4 regions of the Marinobacter sp. CH_CUG1437-1 genome follow, and region 4 is predicted to be linked to each of the others. Evidence: predicted binding sites of a transcription regulator. Region 4 holds the regulator's gene; each other region holds the start of a gene.
What was found. The regulator FliA, encoded in region 4, starts transcription of late flagellar genes. The targets are predictions, from matches to a motif close to CTAAAGTTTNNNNNNNNNNNGCCGNTAA.
Positions count from the first base shown of each region.

Region 1: WA411_RS15315 (methyl-accepting chemotaxis protein) is a predicted target of FliA. The motif match lies at 1,960-1,987, and genes of this name have one in related genera.
Region 2: flgM (flagellar biosynthesis anti-sigma factor FlgM) is a predicted target of FliA. The motif match lies at 918-945, and genes of this name have one in related genera.
Region 3: WA411_RS13280 (methyl-accepting chemotaxis protein) is a predicted target of FliA. The motif match lies at 1,552-1,579, and genes of this name have one in related genera.

Region 1 is NZ_JAYMEW010000006.1:34,632-37,671, forward strand. It holds gene WA411_RS15315 (methyl-accepting chemotaxis protein) at 1-1,925, opposite strand, end outside; gene WA411_RS15320 (SDR family oxidoreductase) at 2,082-3,040, opposite strand, start outside.
Region 2 is NZ_JAYMEW010000004.1:9,385-12,424, forward strand. It holds gene flgA (flagellar basal body P-ring formation chaperone FlgA) at 129-830, shown strand; gene flgM (flagellar biosynthesis anti-sigma factor FlgM) at 1,007-1,333, shown strand; gene WA411_RS12125 (flagella synthesis protein FlgN) at 1,341-1,811, shown strand; gene WA411_RS12130 (pilus assembly protein PilB) at 1,842-2,591, opposite strand; gene WA411_RS12135 (peptidylprolyl isomerase) at 2,855-3,040, shown strand, end outside.
Region 3 is NZ_JAYMEW010000004.1:278,755-281,794, forward strand. It holds gene WA411_RS13280 (methyl-accepting chemotaxis protein) at 1-1,500, opposite strand, end outside; gene ampE (regulatory signaling modulator protein AmpE) at 1,621-2,508, opposite strand; gene ampD (1,6-anhydro-N-acetylmuramyl-L-alanine amidase AmpD) at 2,509-3,040, opposite strand, start outside.
Region 4 is NZ_JAYMEW010000003.1:703,205-706,244, reverse strand. It holds gene WA411_RS12045 (protein phosphatase CheZ) at 1-536, opposite strand, end outside; gene cheY (chemotaxis response regulator CheY) at 557-940, opposite strand; gene WA411_RS12035 (RNA polymerase sigma factor FliA) at 1,103-1,846, opposite strand; gene WA411_RS12030 (MinD/ParA family protein) at 1,878-2,690, opposite strand; gene flhF (flagellar biosynthesis protein FlhF) at 2,758-3,040, opposite strand, start outside.

The sequences.
Region 1 (3,040 bases), on a different contig from region 4:
TTCACCAGAGTTTCGATGGAACTACTGATCTCCTCGGTCGCCTTCTGGCTATTCTGGGCCAGGCTGCGCACCTCATCCGCAACCACCGCGAAGCCCCGGCCCTGTTCACCGGCCCGGGCCGCTTCAATAGCGGCATTCAGAGCCAGCAAATTGGTCTGGTCGGCGATGGACTTTATCGAATCCAGAACCCTGGTGATGGATTCCATATTCTTTCGCAAGTCCTCTATGCCGGCCTCAGCTTCCTCCAGTTCCCTGGCCATAGCACGGGTGTCCTCAGCGGAGGATTCCACCTCGGCTGCGCTGCGGCTGACCGCCTCATGAGTGCGCTTGGCGCTGGCTGCCGATTCCGCGGTGTTCTGGGACACTTCGTTGATGGCGGAGGACATTTCCTCAATGGCCGACGCCACCTGCTCAGTCTGCTCTGCCTGCTGATTCACACTCTCCAGAGTATGTGAGGAAGTACCCGACAATTGTTCAGATGCACTGGCCTGGCGCTGGGAAGCCTCCTCGACCCTGAAGATCACTTCTTTCAGGTCCGACACCATTTTGAGCATGGAGCCGTAAACACCCGTTGCCCTGTCACTTTCGGACGAATCGATGACCAGATTACCCGCAGCCACCTGCTCCGCCAGTGCCTGCAATTCGGCCGGGTCTCTGCCGAGGGGTTTCATGATCCGCACTGCGGTCCAGACCGCCACGGCCACTACAGCCAGGATCACAATAGCAATGGCTATCGCGGCCAGCGTCCACATTTCACGCACGGGCGCCAAGGCCTCGTCTTCGCTGATCTCCGCCACCAGCGCCCAGTTCAACCCGCCTACAGCAACTGGCCTGTGGGCGGAAAACACTGGTTCGCCCCGGTAGGACGTAACCACGCCTTCACCGGAATTCCCAGCCAGAGCTTCATCCACCGATGTCGAACTTATGCGCCCATTCTCCGGGTCGGCAAAGGAAGCGACAACGCTGCGGTTTTCCGGATCCAGGTATGAGTCTGACCGCATCAGGTTATCCGGGCCCACCAGATAGGCATCCCCGGTTTCGCCCATGCCATCTCGCTCCATCATGATGTCGTTCAGGCTGTCGATGGGGAACTGGAAGGCCAGCACGGCCAGCCGCTCATCCTTTTCGGAATATATGGGGGTTGCCACAAATCCGGCGGGCGCACCGTAGGACGGTACATACCGAGTAAAATCAACAAAAGTCGGAGCAGTATCCTGTCCGTCAGACAGCGCCTGACGATAAGCTGCCGCAAGGCCGGAATCCGCGTAGGGACCGTCTTTCAGGGAGGTAGCAAAATCAACCTCTTTGGCTACGGAATAGATAACATGGCCTGTATCGGCATCAATGAGATAAATATCGTAGTAGCCGAACGCCTCCTGAAACTCCTTGAACGAGGTGTGCCACTGTTTGTGAAGGGTGTTATAAAACTGCGCGATATGGACGTCGGCCGATACCAATTCGTCTTTCTGCCCCACAGGATTCGGGTTGTCCACGATGTAACCCATCTGCAGAGCCAGGCTGTTTTTGCTGAGGGATGCAACGAAATCCGAGGCTGAACGTCCCTTAGCACCACCATTTTGCTGTAAGGGTGGCAAGAAATTCTGCTGATAATAAGCCTCGACGTTTTCTCGTAAGGTCGACTGCTCCTCTTGTACCAGTTTTTCGTAATTCTGAAATGCCAAACCAAACCCCTGGGCCGCCGTTCGGGTCCCGCGATTATTGGCCATGGCTTTCAGCTGCCGGGCAATAGTGCTGAGATAATCTTCAACACTATGCTGCTTGTTGGTAGCCGCAATAGAGAGTTGTTGCAACGCCTGTTCCGTCAGGCTCTGTCGGGCAATTTCGGCGTTAAAAAACGAGATGGCAATGACGGGAAGCAGGCCAACCAGCAGCAAGGTCAGCAAAAGACGTTTCTTGAGAGTCATCAATAGCCCTTCTTTTATATTGTTCTTATGTTAACCATCGGCTATCGGCAGGTTTTCTTTAGCCCAGAACAACTCAAAAAAGAGGCGAATCTTGTTTAACCAATTGAAATGGGAGGGGAAGTAACTCCCCTCCCACTCGATTCAGGCGCTACCACGTTACCAGTAGATGCCCCGCATGATGGCGGCGAAAGCCACCTGCTCTGTGGACACCTTCGGCTTCTCGCCGGATCGACTGCCGGCGGCGGCAGGTGAATCCGGGAACATCCGGTAACCGGTGTTCATGACAATCTCGCCCATCTTGGGTGCCAGGGCATGCAGCACCTGGGCAAAAATCCCGAGACGAGTCGCGATGCGTTTCGGTCGATAAACAATCGCGTCAGCGACCATGCCTGCGGCCTCGTCCGGCGTCAGGGTAGGCACAGAATCGTAGATCTTGGTCGGCGCAATCATCGGGGTCTTCACCAACGGCATGTTGATGGTGGTGAAGGTCACGTTGCGATCTGACCACTCCGCAGCAGCGCAACGGCTGAATGCATCCAGGGCAGACTTGGACGCCACGTAGGCCGAGAATCGGGGCGCGTTGGTCAACACCCCGATAGACGAGATGTTCACTACGTGCCCTCGGCGGTTCTCCAGCATCTTCGGCGCAAAGCCCATGATCAGGCGCACGGAACCGAAGTAGTTCAGCTGCATGGTGCGCTCGAAATCGTGGAATCGATCGAACGACAGGTCCAGTGACCGGCGAATGGAACGCCCGGCATTGTTGACCAGCACATCCACGTGGCCGTGGTTATCCAGAACGGTCTTCACAAACTCATCGCACGCGTCCATGTCGGAGAAATCGCACGGATAGGCGTGCACGCTCGCTCCGCGAGACTCCAGCTCCGCGGTCACTTCCTTCAGACGCTCCAGTTTCCGGGCGCCGATCACCAGGATGGCGCCAGCGTCTGCCAGTTTTTGCGCCGTGGCCAGACCGATACCGGACGTTGCACCTGTCACTACGCACACGCGACCTTCAACCGTGCCCTTGAGCGTGCGGTCCTTGAACAGGTCCGGGTCCAGATTGCGCTCCCAGTAGTCCCAGATCACCGGCGCGTAGTCCGGCAGCCGGGGCA
Region 2 (3,040 bases), on a different contig from region 4:
AGCGTGATTGACGGAAAGCCGTCATATCAGCGGCGGATTAGCCCGTTTAACGGCCACTGCCATCGAATCCTTAGCCTGATTCGGGCTTTTCTGCCTTGTTGTTGACAGCATAGGACAAACTGCTACGTATGCGCACCACCAAATTCGCTCTGATACTGCTAATGTCTTGCTTGAGCGCCCCGCTGCTGGCTGACACAACCGCTGAACAGATTCGCCAGGCGACACTGGAATTTCTTGACGGCTTTGCCAGAGAACAGGCCGCAGAAGGCTACACCGTATCCTTTGAACCGGGCTCCATCGACGACCGACTTGCACTCGCGGAATGCGAGAAGCCCTTGAGTGTCGAATTCAGTGGAGATCCCTGGAAAAGCACCAGCCCTTCGATGCAGGTGGCCTGCGAAGGATCAAGGCCCTGGCGGATGTTTGTGACGGCTCCCGTTTCCATCCACGGGCCGGCCCTTGTGGCGGCAAGACCGCTGACACGGGGAGAACGGGTAACCGAAGGCCTCCTCGCCAAGCAGTCCGTTGAAATCAATGCCTCCCGGCGCGGCGTCATTACCGACGCGAAACAGGCCATTGGCATGGAAGTGCGCCGGTCGGTCAACGCAGGCTCGCTGATCACGCCGGATATGCTCTCTGCGCCAAATGCCGTGGAACGGGGCGACCATGTTATCATCACCGCCAAAACGGGCGGATTCTCAGTGCGTTCGCGCGGGAAGGCCCTTGCCAGCGCAGGGGTTGGCGAACAGGTTCTGGTTGAGAATCTGCGATCCTCCCGCACGATCAAGGCCAGCGTTGTTGCGCCAGGTCATGTCGAAATCCCGATGTAAGCCCGCCTCGGCATGAGCTTGCCGGTGCGGCAAATCCCTGCCGGAAACCCGGTAGAAAAAAAGAGACGAAAAAACTACTGAAAATTACTAAAGGTTTTCGCGGCCCCGCCGTTAAGAAGACATAAACTCGAGTAAGCGCTGCATTCACGTGGCGCGACAGGCAAGCAGGTACAGATATGTCAGTTGACTTAAATGGAATTGGCCCCGGCCAGGTCAACACCCAGAGAACCACGGCCGACAAGAGCGCCGGCACCCAGAATACCCAGCCGGCGACCAACGAACAGGCGAAAACCCAGGCCCAGGGTGCCCGGGGCGAGAACGTCAGCCTGAGCAATCAGGCCAAGAATCTCAAACAGCTTGAACAGAAGCTTGGCGATTATCCGGAAATGGATGACGACCGCATCGAACAGATCCGCTCCGCCCTGGAGAACGGAACCTACAAGATTGACGCCGAGAAACTGGCCCAGAAAATGCTTGAGATGGATGAAAGCATTTTCGGGTGAGTAAACCATGGCCGCAATCGATGATCTGAAGACCCTTCTTTCCCAGGATGTCAGTCAGCTGGAGACGCTGGCTGATATTCTCGAAAAAGAAAAGACATGCCTTGCCAGTTCTGACCTCCGCCAGCTGGAAACTCTGACCAAAGAGAAAAACGAGCTTCTGGGTGCCGTTCGCGAACGCGCCAAACAGAAAATCCGGACATTGGTCCAGATGGGATACCGCCCGGAAAGCGGCGAGCCTTCCCGCTTTATCCGCAGCGCCGGTTTTTCTGAGCTGTTCCAGCTCTGGCAGGAAGCGGACCAGAAACTCCGGGCCTGTCAGACGCTGAACCAGACCAACGGTCGGGTGATCAGCCATCTGCAAAAACGCCTGTCACGGCTCACCGACATATTCCGTGGCGCCACCGGTCAGCAAAAGCTGTACGGTGCCCAGGGGCAGCAGACCACAGTTTCCAGCAGCACAGTGCTTGCCAGCGCCTGAGCAGGGCCCTGGCAAGCAACGCTTTTTACTTCATCGGGTATAGATTGTCATCTGGGAGTCCGGATGGAAACGGATGTCGTGGATACTCACGTTACCCATTGAGGTACCCTGGCTACCGCTGACCCGGATATTGTCCATGCGGATTTCCTCGATGCGCTCGGGGAATGCAAGCATCAAGGCGCCATCATCCCTAATCCGATAGCGAGGCTCACCGTCGCGGTAGTGGACACCGGAAATTGTCAGGTCCGAGTCGAGAAAGTTGAGGACCGGTACAAAAATATTGGCGGTAAGTTTCAGCCCCTCGATGACATCTGGGGATCCGTCTGCGCCCTGTTCGCCGTCACCCGCCGGATTCTCAACCATATCGCGTACAATACCGATACGCTCCAGCAGGTTCGGGTCTCCCTGACCTGAGACGGCCGCCAGCTCGGTCTCGCTCAGTGGAGCGAGGTTACCGCGCTCATACAATTCACCAGCCTCCAGCGATGCCTGGGACGCTTCGGCCGAATTGCTCGCCGCAAAGGTGACCAGGGGCTGGAATGGCAGCGTTACCGCTGTGACGAGCGCCGCAGCGTTGCGATACCGGGACTGGTGCTTTAGGACCCGGTGAAGTTCTTTTTCGCTGATCCAGCCAGCCTGGATGAACACCTCACCCAGGCGCTGTCCGGTTTCGCGCTGGAGCTTCAGGCCCTCATCCAGTTGTTTCTCGGACAGGTAGCCGCGATTAACAAGCAGCCGCCCGAGGCGTGACTTTTCTTCAAATCCCTGACGGATTCTCACCCAGTGTCTCCTCTTGAACAGTGAAAACCGTACAACCCGGCCCGGCCAATGTGATCCATGATTTCCGATACCCGGAATGTTAGACGATCACAGCGCAATGTGCGTGGATACAGTCACCGTTTTACCATCCCCTTCTGGTAAGATCTGGCACCTGATAACAGAATTCGCTGAATTGTCGCAGCTAAAACGCCTGCGCATAACAAAGAGAGCGGTTGCAAATGACAAACTTGGTAAAACCCCTGAAAACTGTGACACCCGTACTGATGATGGCTCTCGCCTTGCTGGTGCCGGCCTCCTGGGCAATGGCCCAGAGCAATGAGCAGCCCGCCAACGAGCCACTACCAATGGTTCGCATGGTGACCAGCGAGGGCGTAATCGAGCTCCAGCTGCGACCGGATGTCGCCCCGGATACGGTTGCCAATTTCCTGCAGTACGCCCGGGAAGGTTTC
Region 3 (3,040 bases), on a different contig from region 4:
GCTGACCCGGTTAATCACTTCCACGGCGCCGGATATCTCGCCTGCCAGCTTGTTGATGGTTTCTACGGTATCGGCAACGACGCCACGACCGGTCTCGGTGTCCTGCTCGGCGTTGCTGGCGCTGTCTGCCACCCGGTGAGCGCTTTCGGTAACTTCGTGAACCGCCTCGACCATCTGGTTCATGGCTTCGTTGATCTGGCCGCTTTCTTCCATCTGCCGTGCCACGGCTTCGCTGTTGGCCGCCGCAGTATCATTGACCCGGGTTGCCTGCTGGTCCACATCCGCCGTAGTCCGGCTGACGGAACGGATCAGCTCGGCAATCCGGTCGGTCATGTTATTGAATTCCGTGGTCAGCTCACCCAGTTCGTCGCGATTGCGCAGCTTGATGTGGGTGGTCATATCGCCGGCAGCGACGCTGCGAGCCGCTTCGCTGAACCGGTTAATGGCAGTGCGTACAGACATGAAGAAGCCGATATAGAGATAGACCACCACCAGAAGAACAACAACCAGGGCGATGACGATCAGCCGGCGCTGATTGACCTCACTGTTCAGCCGCGCCTGCAGATTCTCGTCGACCACGTTGAAAGCCGCCGCCTTGACCTGATCATAGTGAGCCAGTTGCCCGGACATCAGGTCGTTGTATTCAGTCCAGGGCATTTCCAGGCGCATCGGCGTAATCACGTTCACATCCAGTTGATCCCGAACCACCATCAGGCTCTCATCAACCCGCTGGATGGCATTGCCCGCCCGCTCAGCCAAAGCCGGCGATGCCTCAGAGGCCAGGGCCAACGCTGGTGAGAGCAGTGAACTGCGATTGGTCAACTGGTCATAGATTTCGTTCAGCGTTTCGCTCAGCGCATAGCCTACCTGCCCCTCGACCAGGGCATAGATACCGTAGGATTTTGCCTGGCCAATCACGGTGCGGGCTGCCGGTAATGAGTCGCGGACAAGTCCGAGAATCAACTGATTTTCCCGGGACGCCCCCTGCCCCAGGCCCGAGATTTCAATGGTGGCCGAAAGCAGGGCCTGAGCCTTCTGGACAAATTCCTGGTAATACTTGAACTGCGGATCGAAGTTACCCTGATAGTTGTCTTCAGCCCGCAGAGCCTCCCACTCCTGCCGAAGGTCGTTGACCTGCTCGCCCCAGGAGCCAGAAGTATCGAAAGAACGCTCCTCGGCAGTCAGGGCCGCCAGCGTATTATCAATCTCACTGGCAGCCTCTTCCGACACCGCCATAATAGCGCTCTCATCCTTGATGATCGCGGGTGAGCGATAATCGCGATAATCCATCGCGGCGTCCACCAGCCGGTCAACCTGTTGAAGCTGCTCAAGCCCCTCGACACCTCGAGTCATGGTCTGGACGGAACGGTTCAGCTCGGAAATGGCGAGCCAGGACAGCCCACCGATCGGCAACAGGAACAGAATGCTGATGAGACTGAACTTGTACACCATCGGCAACCGGTTCATCAGTGCGATGGCAGGATTAATGAGTTGCTTCACAGGGACCCTCGTGCTGGCAAGTAACAGCTGAACTTATATTCTTTTCTTTTATTATCGCCTAAAGTCTTAAAAACTTAAGCATTATTTCTTGTTAAACTGTAACGTTTTATAAAATCCGGCTCAGACAACCCCGGAAATGACCAGCAGAGCGAGCATGCATATCCAGACCAGCATGCTTCTGTTCAACAAATCCCTTACTGCTCTCAGGCTACGTCCTCCGAACGCTGTCCACTCATCCGGATGAACCCGGGAAAAGCGGGCTGGATCCAGCGCATACCCGGTTAACGACCCGTTGGCCGAAATCATGAGCACCTCCCCGGCTTTTTTGGTCACACCGGTCAGCGTGCGGCGGGTTTCCCGCAGCCAGCCGGCCAGGTCTCCGGCAATTCCGAAGGTCAGGGCAAGAAGCCTGGCAGGGATCCAGCCGGCGAGGTTCGCCAACCCGGAAAAGCGCGGCCTTGCCGGAGCCTGGGGCCACTGATCGGCAAGGGCAACCAGACCGCGGGCGAGAACGGCAAAGCCGATACCACCAATCACGTACCAGAAAGCCACCAGAAAGAAGCGCTGGAACACCGACACCATAAGTGCCTTCGACAGCGAGAGGTGCATGGCCTCGGGAGACACCGCTGCTCCCCGTTCATCGGCCGGCAAAAGATCTTTCACATGATGCCAGGCTGACTGCATGTCCCCCCGCTGCCATGCCTCTGCGTAGGCCCGGAGGATCTGTCGCCAACCAGGCGTTCCCATGAGAACGACCAGAACCAGGAACTCCAGTGGGTAAGCAGCCATTCTCCAGCCGGAGGCGACCAGGAGATATTGCGCAAGCCCGAGCAGAAAGGCCGGCAATAGAACCAGTGCCAGCCCGATACCTATCCCGGACTCACGGCCTGCCCTGACCCGGCTGCCATGCCTGAACCAGCGACGCCAGACCTCGTCACCGGAGAGCAGATCAAGGGAATCCAGACGCCTGCGAACCATGTAAGCCAGCAGAAACACAACAAACACCATTCAGACGTTCCTCCCCGAACCTCTCGCTGCGTGCAGCCCCGCCCGGAAGTACTGCCAGTCGAAGGCCGGCCCCGGATCAGTTTTCCTGCCCGGCGCAATGTCGCAGTGGCCGGTGATACGGTCGGCAGTGATGGCCGGCCAGGCTGCCATAATCAGGTCCGCCACCTCTGCCAACCTACGATACTGTTCAGGGGTGTAAGGGATGTCGTCAGTCCCCTCCAGTTCTATGCCGATGGAGAAATCATTGCACTCGTCCTGACCTTCGAAACACGAACGGCCAGCATGCCAGGCGCGCTCCAGCAGACTGACAAACTGAACCAGATCACCATCCCGACGAATCAACAGATGGGCGGACACCTGAACGCCCTCGATGGTCTGGAAATATGGGTGCGCGGAGTGATCAAGCCGGTTGCAGAAAAAGTCCTCTATTTCTGGACCGCCAAACTGCCCGGGAGGCAGGCTGATGTTGTGGACGACCAACAGGGAGATGGGTACCCCGTCCGGACGGGGCCCGAAATTTGGCGAGGGACAC
Region 4 (3,040 bases):
TCCTGAGCAAGCAGGATTTCCGACAGATTGTTGTACATGGTGTCAGCGTCGCTGGCTGTGCTGACAAAAAAGCGATCAATACGGCCGTACAGTTCCCGGAACTCCGCCGGCTGCATCTCCCGACGACGCAGACGTTGCCATTCGTCCCGCAAGGAGGCCGCTTCTTCACGAAACGCGTTGGCCACCGGCATGGTTTCCTCAACCAGGTCCATGGTGCGGTTGGCCGCTTCGCCGGTCATCTGCACAACGTATTCGAGGCGATCGGAGGCGTCTGTCATCTTCGACAGCGCTTCCTGCTGTTCCGCGTTCCGGGGGTCAATCTGGAAGTTCCGGATGGCTTCGTGCAGGCTCCGGGTCAATCGCCCTACCTCGCGGTACAGACTTTGATCCCTGACCTCGCTGAGTTCATTGATCAGGGTCATGGCTTTGGCATAATCACCGGCATCAACACTCTCTGCCAGCTCTGCTGCCTGCCGCTGGAGCTTTTCGGTCACCTCCGGCTCAAGGCCCCGATGGTTCTTTTTGCTATCGCTCATGAGAGCCATCCGACCTCTGGTTACTGGATTCTTTCAAAGATTTTCTCAATCTTTTCCTTGAGCACAGCGGCAGTGAACGGTTTGACAACGTAGCCGTTCACGCCCGCCTGAGCCGCGGCAACAATCTGGTCGCGCTTCGCCTCAGCCGTTACCATCAATACCGGCAGGGTTTTCAGATTCTCGTCAGCCCGGACAGCCTTCAGAAGATCGAACCCGGACATGCCCGGCATGTTCCAGTCGGTGACCAGAAAGTCGTATTTGCCGCTCTTCAGCATCGGCAAGGCTGTGTTGCCATCGTCTGCTTCATCGGTGTTGGTGAAGCCCAGATCACGCAGCAGGTTTTTGATGATCCGTCGCATTGTGGAGAAATCATCCACAATGAGGATTTTCATGTTTTTGTCCAATGGGACCTCCAGTTAGTAACACCCGGAATTCGTTTGACCTTCGCGTTCAAAGTCTAGCAGGCCGCTGTTTAAACCGCTTATTGTCAGACCTTTGCTTCCGTTGTAAAGCATCGGTTACCAAAAACTACAGACTGCCCCTTCGCAGACACAGACTGAACGCAATCAGCTGTCCGGTTCCTGGCGCCAATCCGACAACCGCCCCCGAAGGCGCAAGGCAGCCTGGCTGTGAATCTGGCTGACCCTGCTCTCGCTGACGCCCAGCACGGCGCCTATTTCCTTGAGGTTCAGCTCTTCCTGGTAATAAAGGCTCAGAACCAGTTTTTCCCGCTCCGGCAGGTCTTCAATGGCCTCAGCCAGGCTCCGCCGGAAGGCATCGGAGGACAACCCCTCCAGAGGGTTATCCTGCGTCTCTGTCTGTTCTATCGGCAGCTCTCCGGATTCATTGAGCTCATCGAGGCTAAAAAGTCGGCCACTGTTGGAATCGGAAAGATAGGAATGATACTCCGCAAGCTCCATGCCCAGCTCCTCGGCCACTTCCTGATCCTGGGCTTCCCGGCCAAGCCGGTCTTCCACAGCCTTGATGGCCTGGGAAATGCGACGGGCGTTTCGATGCACGGAGCGGGGAACCCAGTCGCCCTTGCGGATTTCATCGACCATCGCCCCACGAATCCGGATACCGGCGTAGGTCTCGAAGGTGGCTCCTTTGGTGGAACTGTATCGCTGGGCAGCCTCAAGCAGGCCAATCATGCCGGCCTGCATAAGATCTTCAAGCTGAACGGAAGCCGGCAGGCGGGCCATCAAATGGAGGGCGATTTTCTTGACCAGCGGCGCGTGTTGCTCAACAAGCTGAGATGCTTTCTGCGCACCCGACTGGTTATAGATTCCGAGGTTTTTCGCCAATGTCATGTATCCGGTTTCTTGTTTGACTGGATCCGATTCAGACTTCGACGAGCCGCTCCACAAAGAATTCCAGATGTCCACGGGGTGAGGACGGCAACGGCCAGCTGTCTACCTTGTCGGCCAGAGACTTGATGGCCAGGGAGGCTTTCGCTCTGGGATAGGCATCCAGCACTGCCCTCTGTCTCTGGACTGCTTTCTTCACCGCCTCATCGTAGGGGACTATACCGACATATTGTAGTGCCACATCGAGGAAGCGCTCGGTGACCCGAGTCAGTTTTTCGAACAGATGCCGGCCTTCCTGCTCATTCCGCACCTGGTTGGCAAGAATGCGGAAACGATTGGTTCCATAATCCCGGTTCATCAGCTTGATCAGGGCGTAGGCATCGGTGATGGACGTGGGTTCGTCACACACAACCAACAGTAACTCCTGGGACGCCCTGAGAAAGCTGACCACCGATTCGGAGATACCGGCGGCGGTGTCGACGATCAGGACATCGATCTGATCCCCCAGCTCGCTGAACGCATTAATAAGCCCGGCATGCTCCATGGGACTGAGCTGGGTCATCCGCTGGGTACCTGACGAGGCAGGAACGATCTTTATGCCGCCGGGACCATTTACCAGAACGTCCTTGAGGTCACAGTCGCCTGCCAGAACATCCTGAAGGTTACGGTTGGCGGTGATGCCCAGCAATACGTCGATGTTGGCGAGCCCAAGATCGGCGTCGAGCAGCACCACTCTCCGGCCTTTCTGCGCCAGGGCAATTCCGAGGTTGACCGACACGTTACTCTTGCCGACTCCACCTTTACCGCCGGAAACTGCAATCACCTGTACCGGATGTGCTCTGCTCATACTGTTTTTTGTCTCTCGCCACGTTTCGCCGGTGCGTTTCCGACGCCTGCTGTCAATCTGCCCGGTCTCAGGCGTGCTCTTTCAGGCCCTCTGCGACCGCCTGCTGTTGCTGGAGTGTTTTAAGCCGATCCACGGCCAGCCGCACCAGCGGAACAGCTTCTGCGTGGTGCAGATCTTCAGGAATCTTCTGCCCGTCTGTGTAGTAGGCTACCGGGAGACCGGTTTCCATGACAAAGCCGAGGGACTCACCCAGTGTCAGGGCCTCATCGATCTTGGTCATCACACAGCCCGCAAGATTTGCCATCTTATAGCAATGCCAGACGGATTTCATGATGCGCGGCTGACTGGTT